Regions from separate parts of the Streptomyces sp. NPDC026062 genome, predicted to be linked through region 2. Evidence: riboswitches for the same ligand, from Rfam matches in the RefSeq annotation. Region 2 holds a riboswitch; each other region holds the start of a gene.
The links. A riboswitch is a leader RNA that binds a small molecule or an ion and turns the genes downstream of it on or off. The one in region 2 is predicted to bind cyclic di-AMP.
Positions count from the first base shown of each region.

Region 1: another riboswitch for cyclic di-AMP. It lies ahead of ACZ4LX_RS20180 (M23 family metallopeptidase); the one in region 2 lies ahead of ACZ4LX_RS20975 (C40 family peptidase).
Region 3: another riboswitch for cyclic di-AMP. It lies ahead of ACZ4LX_RS28010 (M23 family metallopeptidase); the one in region 2 lies ahead of ACZ4LX_RS20975 (C40 family peptidase).

Region 1 covers NZ_JBVHOQ010000021.1:14,747-19,068, reverse strand. The annotation lists gene ACZ4LX_RS20190 (HPr family phosphocarrier protein) at 127-408, shown strand; gene ACZ4LX_RS20185 (GntR family transcriptional regulator) at 622-1,329, opposite strand; gene ACZ4LX_RS20180 (M23 family metallopeptidase) at 1,557-2,393, opposite strand; cyclic di-AMP (ydaO/yuaA leader) riboswitch at 2,407-2,573, opposite strand; gene ACZ4LX_RS20175 (M16 family metallopeptidase) at 2,790-4,172, opposite strand; gene ACZ4LX_RS20170 (M16 family metallopeptidase) at 4,199-4,322, opposite strand, start outside.
Region 2 covers NZ_JBVHOQ010000022.1:55,563-59,884, reverse strand. The annotation lists gene ACZ4LX_RS20980 (hypothetical protein) at 191-544, shown strand; gene ACZ4LX_RS20975 (C40 family peptidase) at 618-1,793, opposite strand; cyclic di-AMP (ydaO/yuaA leader) riboswitch at 1,792-1,957, opposite strand; gene pcrA (DNA helicase PcrA) at 2,218-4,322, shown strand, end outside.
Region 3 covers NZ_JBVHOQ010000035.1:64,880-69,201, reverse strand. The annotation lists gene ACZ4LX_RS28010 (M23 family metallopeptidase) at 53-1,222, opposite strand; cyclic di-AMP (ydaO/yuaA leader) riboswitch at 1,234-1,387, opposite strand; gene ACZ4LX_RS28005 (PP2C family protein-serine/threonine phosphatase) at 1,603-2,745, opposite strand; tRNA gene ACZ4LX_RS28000 (tRNA-Met) at 3,130-3,203, opposite strand; gene ACZ4LX_RS27995 (hypothetical protein) at 3,670-4,089, shown strand; gene ACZ4LX_RS27990 (SHOCT domain-containing protein) at 4,285-4,322, shown strand, end outside.

The DNA of each region.
Region 1 (4,322 bases), on a different contig from region 2:
GGGCAGTCTGAGGATGGCCGGGCTACGGTACGGGGCGGGCGGAGCAAGGCCCGCGAGTCGGCCGGAGCACCGCGCACTGCATGAGAGACTGGTCTAGACAACTATTGATTCGTGAAGGGCAGAACCATGGCTGAGCGCCGCGTCAATGTCGGTTGGGCCGAAGGCCTGCACGCCCGCCCCGCTTCGATCTTCGTCCGTGCCGCCACGGCTTCCGGCATCCCCGTGACCATCGCCAAGGCCGACGGCAACCCGGTGAACGCGGCCTCCATGCTCGCCGTGCTCGGGCTCGGCGCACAGGGCGGCGAGGAGATCATCCTCGCGTCCGACGCAGACAACGCCGAAGCCGCTCTGGACCGCCTGTCCAAGCTGGTCGCCGAGGGGCTCGACGAGCTCCCGGAGACCGTCTGATCCGCACGGGTCACGACCGCCCGCGTTCAGGAAAGAGCCGCAGCCCCCTCCACCGGGTGCCGCGGCTCTTTCGTTTACCCGAAGAGATCCGGCCCCACCCGAAGGCGGACACGACCGCCGTTTCCATCACCCGGAGATTCCGATGAATTCAATGATCCGGACAACAGAAAGGAAGCCCCGCAGAATACCCATTCCTTGTATACGGCGTAATTGTTAATGCCGGCCACTCGGCGTGTTTACGGCATGTTGCGATGTCCTCACCCGGCCGGGGCGGGCCGTGACGGCGCCCGGCCGCCCGGGGCGGCGCAGCCGGTACGCGCCGATGGCCCGCTCGGCATGCTGGGCGGCCAGGCTCCTCGCCCGCTCCGCGTCACCGCGCGCCACGGCATCCACGATCGCCCCGTGCTCGGCCCATGAATCGGCCGGCCGGGCCGGCTGCTCGACCACGTACATCCAGGCGGTCTTGTGCCGCAGCTGGGTGAGCATCGCGATCAGACCGGGACTGCCGGATGCCTGCGCCAGCGTCTCGTGGAACCAGCCGCCCAGGGAGCGCAGGTCGTCGCCCTCCCCCTTGCGGGCACGCTCCTGGCCCAGCCTGACCAGGCCGCGCAGCACCTTGAGGTGTGCGTCCGTGCGGCGGTGGGCGGCCCGCGCCGCACCGAGCGGTTCCAGAAGCGTCCGGACCTCCAGGAGGTCGGCGGCCTCCTGCTCGGTGGGCTCGGCGACGCAGGCCCCGGCATGCCTGCGGGTGACCACGAACCCCTCGGACTCCAGAGTGCGCAGCGCCTCCCGCACCGGGACGCGGGAGACCCCGTAACGACGCGCGAGCACCTCCTCGGTGAGTCGGCTGCCGCGCTCGAAGACACCCGAGACGATGTCTTCACGGATTGCCGTGCATACCGAATGCGCCGGAATGCGCATGTCCGAACCTCCGCCTTAATCCCCGCGAAACGCGGCCGATCGACGCCTGTCCTGCGACTCTATTGCAATGCGGTCGAATTTCCGACGGCGGGTGGAAATTCATGAATATCTTCTGGCCACCTGCCGTTCGGGAACGGCAGGTACGGAACGCCCCGGACCGGTGCGGCGCGCGGACACGACGAAGGCCCCGGCGAGGTGCCGGGGCCTTCGTGGTGTCTTCCGTCCGGTCAGACGGCGACCCCGTGGGCGCGCAGGTAGGCGACCGGGTCCATGTCGGAGCCGTACGAGGGAGTGGAGCGGGCCTCGAAGTGCAGGTGCGGGCCGGTCGAGTTGCCGGTGGAGCCGGAGAGGCCGATCCGCTGTCCGGCGCCGACGCTCTGGCCGACGGACACACCGATCGAGGAGAGGTGGCCGTACTGGGTGTACGTGCCGTCCGTCATCCGCAGCACGATGTTGTTGCCGTACGCGCCACCCCAGCCCGCCTCGACGACCGTACCGGCGCCGACGGCGACGACGGAGCTGCCGGACGCGGCGTGGAAGTCGATGCCGGAGTGGCTGCCGGAGGACCAGAGCGAACCGCTGGACTTGTAGCCGGTGCTCACGTACGAACCGGCGACGGGGAGCTGGAAGGAACCGAGCCGGGCGCGCTCGGCGGAGCGGGCGGCACGGGCCTTCGCCTCGCGAGCCGCCTCGGCACGGGCGGCGGCCTTCGCCTTCACTGCCGCCTTCGCCTTCGCGGCGGCCTTCGCCCTGGCCTCCGCCTTCTTCTTCGCTTCGGCCTTCTTCTTGGCCGCCTCGGCCTTCTTCTCGGCGGCGTCGGCCTGACGCTGCTGCGCGTCCGCCTGTGCCTCGATCCGTTCGGCGAGGACGTTCTCGATGGCGAGAACCTGCGTGAGGCCGGTCTCACCGGCGGCGGGGGCCCCGGATTCCGCGGCGAGGGCCGGGGAGGCCAGTCCGCCGATGACGCCGGTGGTGGCCAGGGTCGCGATGCCGACGGCCTTCGCGCCGCTGCGCGTCAGACGGCCCGGGGCACGGTGCTTCCCGGTGGCACGGGTGAACGCCATGAAGTGGCTGATCCTTTCCTTCCTTCTCGCCTACCGGGTTAGCTGACGGGTTCGGAGCAGGAAGGTCTCCTACGGATCCCCTGCCTCGTGCGAGGCGCGGGCATCCGATTCACCCCAGGGACTGCGTGGGTCCCCGGCTCCCCAGGCTCGCGCCTGACGGGGACTCGGCGATGGCTGCCCGGTACGTCGCGGATGCGGCATACGAGTGGCGGACAGCGCAGCCGACGCTAGACGGGGGCGCTTCCCCCCACCAAACGGACAGGCCGATTTGTCGCACATCCCACAGGGCAGACAGGCAACCTCTCCCACAAAACAGACAAAAAGGAAGGTCCTGACGGAGATCTCTCCATCAGGACCTTCCTTTTGCCCAGACATGGGGCGAATTGACTGTTTCGCTCAGCCGGTCACGACCGAAACCTCACCGATGCCGAGGGCCCTGACCGGATCGGCGATCTGCGCGGCGTCGCCGACCAGGACCGTGACCAGACGGTCCTGCGGGAAGGCATTGACCACGGCCGCGGTCGCCTCGACCGTGCCGGTATCCGCGAGGCGTGCGTACAGGTGTGCCTGGTAGTCGTCCGGGAGATGCTGCTCGACCTGGTCGGCGAGGGTGCCGGCGACCGAGGCCGCCGTCTCGAACTTCAGCGGGGCGACGCCCACGAGGTTCTGCACGGCCGTCTCGCGCTCGGCGTCCGTCAGCCCTTCGGCCGCCAGGGTCCGCAGCACCTTCCACAGGTCCTCCAGCGCCGGACCGGTGGACTCCGTGTCCACGGAGCCGCTGATGGCGAGCATGGCGGCGCCCGTCGCCCCGGAGACGGAGTCCGGGGCAGAGGAGCGCAGCACCTGGGCGAAGGCCCGTACGCCGTAGGTGTAGCCCTTCTCCTCGCGCAGCACCCGGTCGAGACGGGAGGTGAGCGTGCCGCCCAGGCAGTACGTGCCGAGAACCTGCGCCGGCCAGACGCTGTCGTGGCGGTCGGCGCCGATGCGGCCGATCAGCAGCTGCGTCTGCACGGCGCCGGGGCGGTCCACGATCACCACACGGCCCGTGTCGTCGGCGGTGATCGGCGGGACGGGGCGGGGCTCCGCGGTGTTGCCCGACCAGTCGCCGAGGGTGTCCGCGAGCAGCCCGTCCAGGTCGATGCCCGTGAGGTCGCCGACGACCACGGCCGTCGCGGTGGACGGGCGGACGTGGGCGTCGTAGAAGGCGCGCACGGCCGCCGAGTCGATCCGCTCCACGGTCTCCTCGGTGCCCAGGCGCGGGCGCGACATGCGGGCGGTGGCCGGGAAGAGCTCCTTGGAGAGCTGTTTCGCCGCGCGCCGGGCCGGATTGGCCTGCTCGTGCGGGATCTCGTCGAGCCGGTTGTTCACCAGCCGCTCGATCTCGCTGTCGGCGAAGGCCGGTGCCCGCAGGGCCTCTGCGACCAGGCCGAGCGCCTTGGCCAGCCGGGAGGCCGGAACCTCCAGCGAGACCCTGACCCCCGGGTGGTCGGCGTGGGCGTCCAGCGTGGCGCCGCAGCGCTCCAGCTCGGCGGCGAACTCCTCGGCGCTCTGTTTGTCGGTGCCCTCGGACAGAGCGCGCGACATGATCGTGGCGACCCCGTCGAGGCCCTCCGGCTCGGCGTCCAGCGGGGCGTCGAGGAAGATCTCCACGGCGACGACCTGCTGGCCGGGGCGCTGGCAGCGCAGGACCGTGAGGCCGTTGGGCAGGGAGCCGCGCTCCGGTGCGGGGAAGGCCCAGGGCCTGGCCGCGCCGGGGGCGGGCTGCGGGTGGTACTGCATCGAAACTCCAGTCGCGGCAGCGTCGGTCACTTGTCCGCTCCTTCGTGCGCGTCGGTGTCGGTGTCGGCTGCGTCCGCCTCGTCGGCGGCATCGGCGGGCTCGACCGGCTCGTAGACCAGCACCGCCCGGTTGTCGGGCCGCAGCTGGGCC
Region 2 (4,322 bases):
GGGACGCTAAACCCGGGGCACGGGAAAGTGTTGTAATGACGCTTATTGTCCGAATTTGGCGTTGCGTTGCCCTCGTGTGATCGGGAGAATTGCACCAGAGTCAGGCAATTGGTGCATCGCACGGACAAGTGGTTACTAAGCCGCACCCGGCTGTGGAGTGCTGATATGGCCGGAGCTAGGCTGCGGAGCCATGCGTGTACTCATCGATGTCTTCGTCGCCCTGCACATCATCGGCATCGCCTCTCTGCTGGGCGGTTTCCTGACCCAGATGAAGGCGATGGGCGCGGGCACGGCACGGTTCGTCCCGGCCATGCTGCACGGCGCGCTGACCATGCTGGTCACCGGAATCGCGCTGGTCGGGCTCGACCAGGCCGACGACCACCCGGTGAACAACATAAAGATCGGCGTCAAGCTGCTGATCCTGGTCGTGATCCTCGCGCTCGTCTACGTCAAGCGCGACGACGAAAAGGTCGACAAGGGCCTCTTCGCCGCGGTCGGCGGACTGACGATCGTCAACATCTTCATCGCCACGCTCTGGACCTGAGCCCTCGCTCACGCCGCTGCCCGGACCCCATGGGGTCCGGGCAGCGGCGTTCTCGCGTGTGGGCGGGGAGAGGTCAGCCCGGCCGCACGCTCCCGTAGATCGGCATGTAGAAGATCGACTCCTCGCGCACGTTCGCCCCCGGCTTCGGCGCGTGGATCATCATGCCGTCACCCTTGTAGATGCCGACGTGGCTGATGTCGTCGTAGAAGAAGACCAGGTCACCGGGTTGCAGATCCGCCGTGGCGATCCGGGTGCCGACGTTCACCTGGTCCCAGGTGGTCCGCGGGATGTCGACGCCGGCCGCCTTCCAGGCCGCCTGGGTGAGCCCCGAGCAGTCGTACGAGGCCGGGCCGGTAGCCCCCCAGACGTACGGCTTGCCGAGCTGCGCCCTGGCGAACGCCATGACCTTCTCGGCCTTGGTGGAGGCGTCGGTGTCCGAGCCCGTGCCCGTACCGGTTCCCGTACCCGTCCCGCTCCCGGTGCCCGCTTCCTGGTCGGCCTTCTTGGCGGCCTCCTCGGCCTTGCGGTCGGCCTCGGCCTTCGCGGCGGCCTGCTTCTTCGCCAGTTCCGCGGCCTTGCGCCTGGCCTCGGCCTCCTTCTTGCGCTCCAGCTCCGCCAGACGCGCCTTCTCCTCGGCGGTCAGCTTCGACAGCAGGCTGCGGGCCTGGGACAGCTTCGTCTGGACGTTCTGCTTGCTGGTGCGCAGCGTCGTCTGCGACTCGGTGAGGGTCTCCAGGCTCGCCACGGCCTCGGCCCGCTGCTTGGAGGCCTTCGCCTGCTGCGTACGGAAGTCCGCCACCGCCTGCGTCTGGCGCGAGGTCATCCGGTCCATGAGGTGGGTCTGGTCGAAGAACGACTGCGGGTCGTCGGCCAGGAAGAACGTGGCGGTCGGAGCGAGGGCGCCGCCCCGGTACTGGGCGGCGGCGTAGGTGCCGAGCGTCCTGCGGGCCTCGTTCAGCTTCTCGGTGCGCCGGGCGACGTCGTCCAGCAGCGTGTCCACCTTGGAGCGCTGCTTGGCCGTCGCCTCCTTCGCCTGGTTGTACTGCTGGGTCGCGGTGCCCGCCTGCCGGTAGAGGCCGTCGACCTTCTTCTGCACGTCCTCGATGCTGGGCTTGGGGGCCGGGGCGGCCAGTGCGCTCTGCGCGGACAGCAGGGTCACCGACGCCAGCGCGGCCGTCGTGATCCCGACTGCCGGGCCGGTGCTGCGCACACGGGTGCGCGGTTTGCGATGCGACGCCAAGGCCGGCATCTCCTTCCGTGGACCGCCTACCGGGTTAGCTGTCGGGTTCGGGCGGAACGGAAGGCTGCCCTACGGTCCTGGTGGGGGATGCGGACCGATTCACCCCGGTGACGCGTGTGGGTCCCCGGTTCCGGACTCCCGCACGGGCAGCCCGGATTCGGCGTGGACGCCCGCTCGGCGTGGATCGCCTCTTGGGGGTACGGGCCGTCCGAACGAGCACGCTAGCCAACTCATGGTGCCGCTGTGAAGGTTGATGTTCGATATGCCCGATACATTTTCGTGACCTCGGCGCATCGGGGTGCCCAGCGGCAGGTGGGAGCCGCACCCGCTCCACACAGCGCGGTCTCCCGCTCGCTCTGTGTGCCCGCTCCCGGATGCGTGCTTCGTCACTCGGCCGCGGAGTGTCGGTGCGCACGCCTAGACTCGGGAGGCGATGAGCAGCCTCTTTGACGACAGTTTCCTGGCCGGCCTCCAGCACACGGAGGAAGAGCCCCCGCCGCCCCCCGAGGACTCCGCACCCGAAGCGGTGCCGGAGGGCCTTTTCGCGGGCGTTTTCGACGGGCCCCCGCCGCCCCGCGACGCGTACTACCGCGACGGGGCCCACCGCCCGGTCATCGATGCCGCGGCGCTGCTCGACGGGCTGAACACCGAGCAGCGCGCCGCCGTCGTGCACGCCGGATCGCCGCTGCTCATCGTCGCCGGTGCCGGTTCGGGCAAGACCCGCGTACTGACCCACCGCATCGCCCACCTGCTGGCCGAGCGCGGGGTGCACCCGGGCCAGATCCTGGCGATCACCTTCACCAACAAGGCCGCGGGCGAGATGAAGGAGCGCGTCGGACAGCTCGTCGGACCGCGGGCCAACGCCATGTGGGTCATGACCTTCCACAGCGCGTGCGTGCGGATCCTGCGCCGCGAGTCGAAGAGGCTCGGCTTCACCTCCTCGTTCTCGATCTACGACGCCGCCGACTCCAAGCGCCTCATGGCCCTGGTCTGCCGCGATCTCGACCTCGACCCGAAGCGCTTCCCGCCGAAGTCGTTCACGGCGAAGGTCTCGAACCTGAAGAACGAACTGATCGACGAGGAGACCTTCGCCGGACAGGCGGCCGACGGTTTCGAGAAGACGCTCGCCCAGGCGTACGCGCTCTACCAGTCCCGGCTGCGTGAGGCGAACGCCCTGGACTTCGACGACATCATCATGACGACGGTGCACCTGCTCCAGGCGTTCCCCGATGTCGCCGAGCACTACCGCCGCCGCTTCCGGCACGTCCTCGTCGACGAGTACCAGGACACCAACCACGCCCAGTACACCCTCGTACGGGAGCTGGTCGGCCCGGCCGGTCCCGAGGACGCCCCCGCCGAGCTGTGCGTCGTGGGTGACGCGGACCAGTCGATCTACGCCTTCCGCGGCGCGACCATCCGCAACATCCTCCAGTTCGAGGAGGACTACCCGGACGCGACCACGATCATGCTGGAGCAGAACTACCGCTCCACGCAGACGATCCTGTCCGCGGCCAACGCGGTCATCGAGCGCAACGAGAGCCGCCGCCCCAAGAACCTCTGGACCAACGCCGGCTCCGGCGCCCGGATCACCGGATACGTCGCGGACACCGAGCACGACGAGGCGCAGTTCGTCGCCGACGAGATCGACCGGCTGACCGACGCGGGCGACGCGAAGGCCGGCGACGTGGCGATCTTCTACCGGACGAACGCGCAGTCCCGTGTCTTCGAGGAGATCTTCATCCGCGTCGGCCTGCCGTACAAGGTCGTCGGCGGGGTGCGTTTCTACGAGCGCAAGGAGGTCAGGGACGTCCTGGCCTACCTCCGGGTGCTCTCCAACCCCGAGGACACCGTCCCGCTGCGCCGCATCCTCAACGTGCCCAAGCGGGGTATCGGCGACCGGGCCGAGGCGATGATCGACGCCCTGTCGATGCGCGAGAAGATCTCGTTCCCGCAGGCGCTGCGCCGCGTCGACGAGGCGTACGGCATGGCGGCCCGCTCGTCGAACGCGGTGAAGCGGTTCAACACGCTGATGGAGGAGCTCCGCACGATCGTGGAGTCCGGCGCGGGACCGGCGGTCGTGGTGGAGGCCGTCATGGAGCGGACCGGCTATCTCGCCGAACTCCAGGCATCCACCGATCCGCAGGACGAGACCCGCATCGAGAACCTCCAGGAGCTTGCCTCCGTGGCCCTGGAGTTCGAGCAGGACCGGGCGGAGGAGGAGGGCGCGGGCACACTCGCCGAGTTCCTGGAGAAGGTCGCGCTCGTCGCCGACGCCGACCAGATTCCCGACGAGGACGAGGACGGCTCCGGCGTCGTCACGCTGATGACGCTGCACACCGCCAAGGGCCTCGAATTCCCGGTGGTCTTCCTGACCGGCATGGAGGACGGCGTCTTTCCGCACATGCGGGCGCTGGGGCAGGTCAAGGAGCTGGAGGAGGAGCGCCGGCTGGCCTACGTCGGCATCACGCGCGCCCGCGAGCGGCTCTACCTCACCCGGGCGGCGATGCGCAGTGCCTGGGGCCAGCCCTCGTACAACCC
Region 3 (4,322 bases), on a different contig from region 2:
TCAGGGCTGCCGGGGTTTCGATGGGCCGGACGACCGGCGTGGGCAAACGGTGTCAGATCGTCAGACCCCGGGCCCGCAGCCAGGGAGCCGGGTCGATGCCGGTGCCGTCCGGGGTGTGGACCTCCAGGTGGAGGTGGGGGCCGGTCACGTTGCCGGTCGCGCCGACGCGCCCGATGGTGTCGCCGGTCGTGACCTTCTGACCGATGCTGACATCGATCGAGGACTGGTGGCAGAACCACAGCTCCGTGCCGTCCTCCAGCTCCAGGACCGTGCGGTAGCCGTAGGAACCGGAGTAGCCGGCCGACTTGACGGTGCCGGTGTGGATGGCCTTGATCGGCGTACCGGTCGGCGCCGCGAAGTCGAGACCCGTGTGGTAGCCGGAGGACCACATCGAACCGGCCTCGCCGAAGGTCGAGGTGATCGTGTACGAGGAGGTGGGGATGGCGTAACTGGCGGCGAGCTTGGCAAGCCGCAGCGCCTCCGCCTTCTTCGCCGCCTCCTCCGCCGCCTTCTTCTTCTCGGCGGCGACCTTGGCCTCGGCAGCGTCCTGCTGCTTCTTCGCCTCCGCGGCGGCCTTCTCTGCCGCGGCCTTCTCGGCGGCGGCCTTGACCTCGGCGTCGGCGGCGTCCTGCTGCTGCTCGGCCTGCTGGAGGATGCGCGCGCGGAGGGCTTCGCCCGCGTCGGTGGTGCCCTGCTCCGCCTCGGCGGTGGTGATGCCCGCGGTGCTCAGCGGAGCAGCGGCGACCGCGGCCTCGGCCTTCTCCTCGGGAGTCTCGGACTTGCTCGAGAACAGTGCGCCGACGCCCGGAAGGGACTTGGCGTCGGGGAGATTGTCCGAGATGGAATCGGGCAGAGAGATGGAGACCGGCGGCTTGCTCTGAGCGGTGGCCATGCCACCCGCACCGACGGCCGCGATGACGCCGACACCGAGGACGGTGGAGCTACGGGCCAGACCATTGCGCTGCTTGGCGACGCGGTGCTTGCCGCGCACGGGACGGACGGAGTCCTCGGTGGGATTCCATTCCTCCCAGCTCCTGTCGGGCCCGGAGTCGTCGGCGCGGAAGTCGTTTCCGAAGCCGCTGCCCCGATCGGTCCCGTAATCGGCGGCGTAGGCGGCCCCGTACTCCGTACCGGCAACCGTGCCGGGCCGGGCCGCGAAGTCATCGCCGTACTCGGACACGAACCGGGAGGGAGCTTCGGGGGCAGGCTTGTTGGACGCCACGGGGGCGCACTCCTTTCCTTCCTTCTCGCCTACCGGGTTAGCTGACGGGTTCGGAGCAGGAAGGTCTCCTACGGGTTCCTCCGTCTCATCACAAGACAGAGATGCCCGATTCACCCCATGTAGGTGGTTCCCCGGTTCCCTTGCGGAATTCGGCGCTCGCACACGGTGCCGCCACTGACGGCGGCTGGGACAACCGCGCTGCGTTATCGAACGTTAATAGACACCGGGCTCCGATTCCAAGCTGTTCCCGCTGATCGTTCAGGTCTTTGGCCTGGACTTTACGGGACACAACCGGGTGGAAACGGACGAGTTGATCAGCCTCCGGTAACCATCCGCTTTCTGACGTTGCGTCAAATGTTATGCGGAGGGGTGTCTTTCGACTACGGACGGTGGTATCGCTCCCGACTGCCTTCACCGCGCCCGGCCCGGGGCTCCGCGCCCGGCTTCCCGCCACCTCTCAGACCGACGATCTTCACAGTCGTGCGCCGGCCGGGCTGCCCCTCGACCGGCCGGCCGACGGCGAGCAGCGCCATGTCGTCCGTCGACTCACCGCCCGTATGCAGCCGCACGTCATCGGTCAGCGCGGAAAGCAGCTCCTCGGGCCCGGGGAAGATCCGTCCCCGCAGCCGCTCGGCGGGGTCGTAGAAGACACCTTCGGCGTTACGGGCCTCGGAGAGGCCGTCCGTATAGAGGAGGAGCGTCGCCCCCGCGGGCAGGTCCCACACGTCGACCCGGTCCGGCCACACCCCCAGATCCATCCCCAGCGGCAGCGCGGGCACCGAGGGGCCGAGCACCTCCAGCACCCCGTCCATGTGCAGCAGCAGCGGCTCGGGGTGCCCGCGGTTGACGATCCGCACCCGGCCCGCCCCCGGCAGGACCTCGGCGAGCACGGCGGTGATGAACCCCTCGAACGCGTCCAGGCCGCCACGCCGGTCCGACTCGCGCGCCAGCGCGCGCTCCAGCCGCAGCGCCACACCCTCCAGCGTCTCCTCCTGTTCGGCCGCCTCCCGGAAGGCGCCGATGACCAGCGCCACCGCCCCCACGGCATCCAGCCCCTTGCCTCGCACGTCCCCGACCACCAGCCGGACCCCCTGCGGGCTGTCCGTGACCGAGAAGAGATCGCCGCCGACGAACTCGTCCGCCTGCGCCGCCTCGTACCGCGCCGCCACCTGGAGCCCGCCGATCCGCTCGGGGGGCTTCGGCAGCACAGCTCGCATGGCGGTCTCCGCGATGACGCGGGCCGAGGCCAGCTGCTCGTTGCCGCGCCGCACGACACCGTTGATCACGACTGCGAGCACAGAGACGGTGAGGACAGTGAGCAGTTCGATGACGGGGACGACGTGGATCAGGGTGCCGTGGTAGATCCGCAGCGAGGCGATGGCCAGCAACGCGGCGATCCCGACCCGGACGGTACCGGCGCGCGAGAAGGTGGGAGCGGCGATCAGAGGGGCCGCCGCGAACAGGGGGATGGCGGTGAATTCGGGCGGGCTCAGGGCGTCGATGAGGACACCCCCGACAATCATCAGCGCGGGCAGTGCCCTGACGAACCGGCGGGCCCGCACATCCCCGGCATGCCTCCCCCGCCGCCCCACCCGCTTCCCCACCCGCTTCCCCACCTGCTGCTCTCCTGCCCGGTGCGCCCACGGCCGCGGCAGGTACCGCGCACCACCCCCAGGCTTCCCGGAGCAGGGGCCCGGGGCGACTCCTCGTCGGCCAATGGGGGTACGTGGGCGGACGTACGGCCCGCAGTGAGCGGGCCCGGCGGTCCGGCGTCCGGGGGTTCGGCGTCCGGCGTCCGGCGTCCGGCGTCCGGCGTCCGGGGGCAACGGCAGCGGCAACGGCGCCGGGGAGGCGTTGAAACGCATCAGGCCCGGCACGCTGTATGCGTGCCGGGCCTGATCCTTCAGTAGCGGGGACAGGATTTGAACCTGCGACCTCTGGGTTATGAGCCCAGCGAGCTACCGAGCTGCTCCACCCCGCGTCGGTGAACACAACTCTACGGCATGTTCGAGGAACTCATGACCACCCGACGCCCGCACCCCCCGCGGGCGCCGCCCGGGCCGGCCTGCCGCAGACGCGGTGACCGGCCGGTTTCCGCACGGCACCCCGGGAAGCCCTCTGCCTCAAGTGGAGCTCCCGAGCTCCCAACCCCGGTGCACGAACGGCAGATCGACGTCGCCGGACCAGAACGGACCACCCCGGCAGCTTCTCTGACAACCCGGCATATCACCATCCTCGCCGACGATCTTCACGTCGATGTCCGCTGTGCCGTCAAAGTGTCGAAAACGAGAAGGTGTTGCAAGGAACACGTGTTCTGCCGCAAGGTAACTGCTGCACCCCCCGGACCGGTGGGCTGCCCGTGCGAGCAGGCCCGGAACGCGCATGTCACCGCGCCCGTCAAGCCGCTCCCGGTCTCTCATCGCAGCCTGTCTGGAGGGCCCTCGACGATGACCGCACCGCTCACCCCCGCTCCCGCCCCAGCCCCGGCCGTCACAGCCGCCCCGCCCTCGCCCGTGCGTGGTGCCGTCATCAGCGGTGTCATCGGGGGCCTGATGGGTGCGGTGATGAGCGCGGTGGTGAACTACGCCGCCGTCGGCCTGCCGGACAGCGAATCGGCCAACGCGACGAACCACGCGATATCGGGTCTGATCAGCGGGTTCATCGCCGGTTTCATAGGGATCCTGGCGCACAGCCGCAAGACCTCCGCGGCCGCCCGTGCGGCGGAGACCCAGTCCGCGCCCCCGCTGCCGCAGCAGGCCGGCCCCGTAGAGCAGTCCAGCGACCCGGCAGCGACCGAACCCGCGGAGGACTCCACCGCCCCGGCGGCCACGGCCGGAACCCCCGCTCCCGCCGTATCGGAGAAGTAGTCACCGCACATATCGCAGCGCGTCACACAGCGCCCCGCAGCACTCCACACCACTCCGCGTCACGCCGCGTCGCGCCCGCCCGTTCCCCCTCGCCCGACCGGCGGAACAGGGGAAACCCCAACGGGCGAGTGCACAAATGCGGTGATATGACTGATTTCAGATTCAGCCATTCAACACGGCGCCTGGAGTGGAACGATGGATGACTACCCCTTGCTCAACCTGTTCTGGACCAT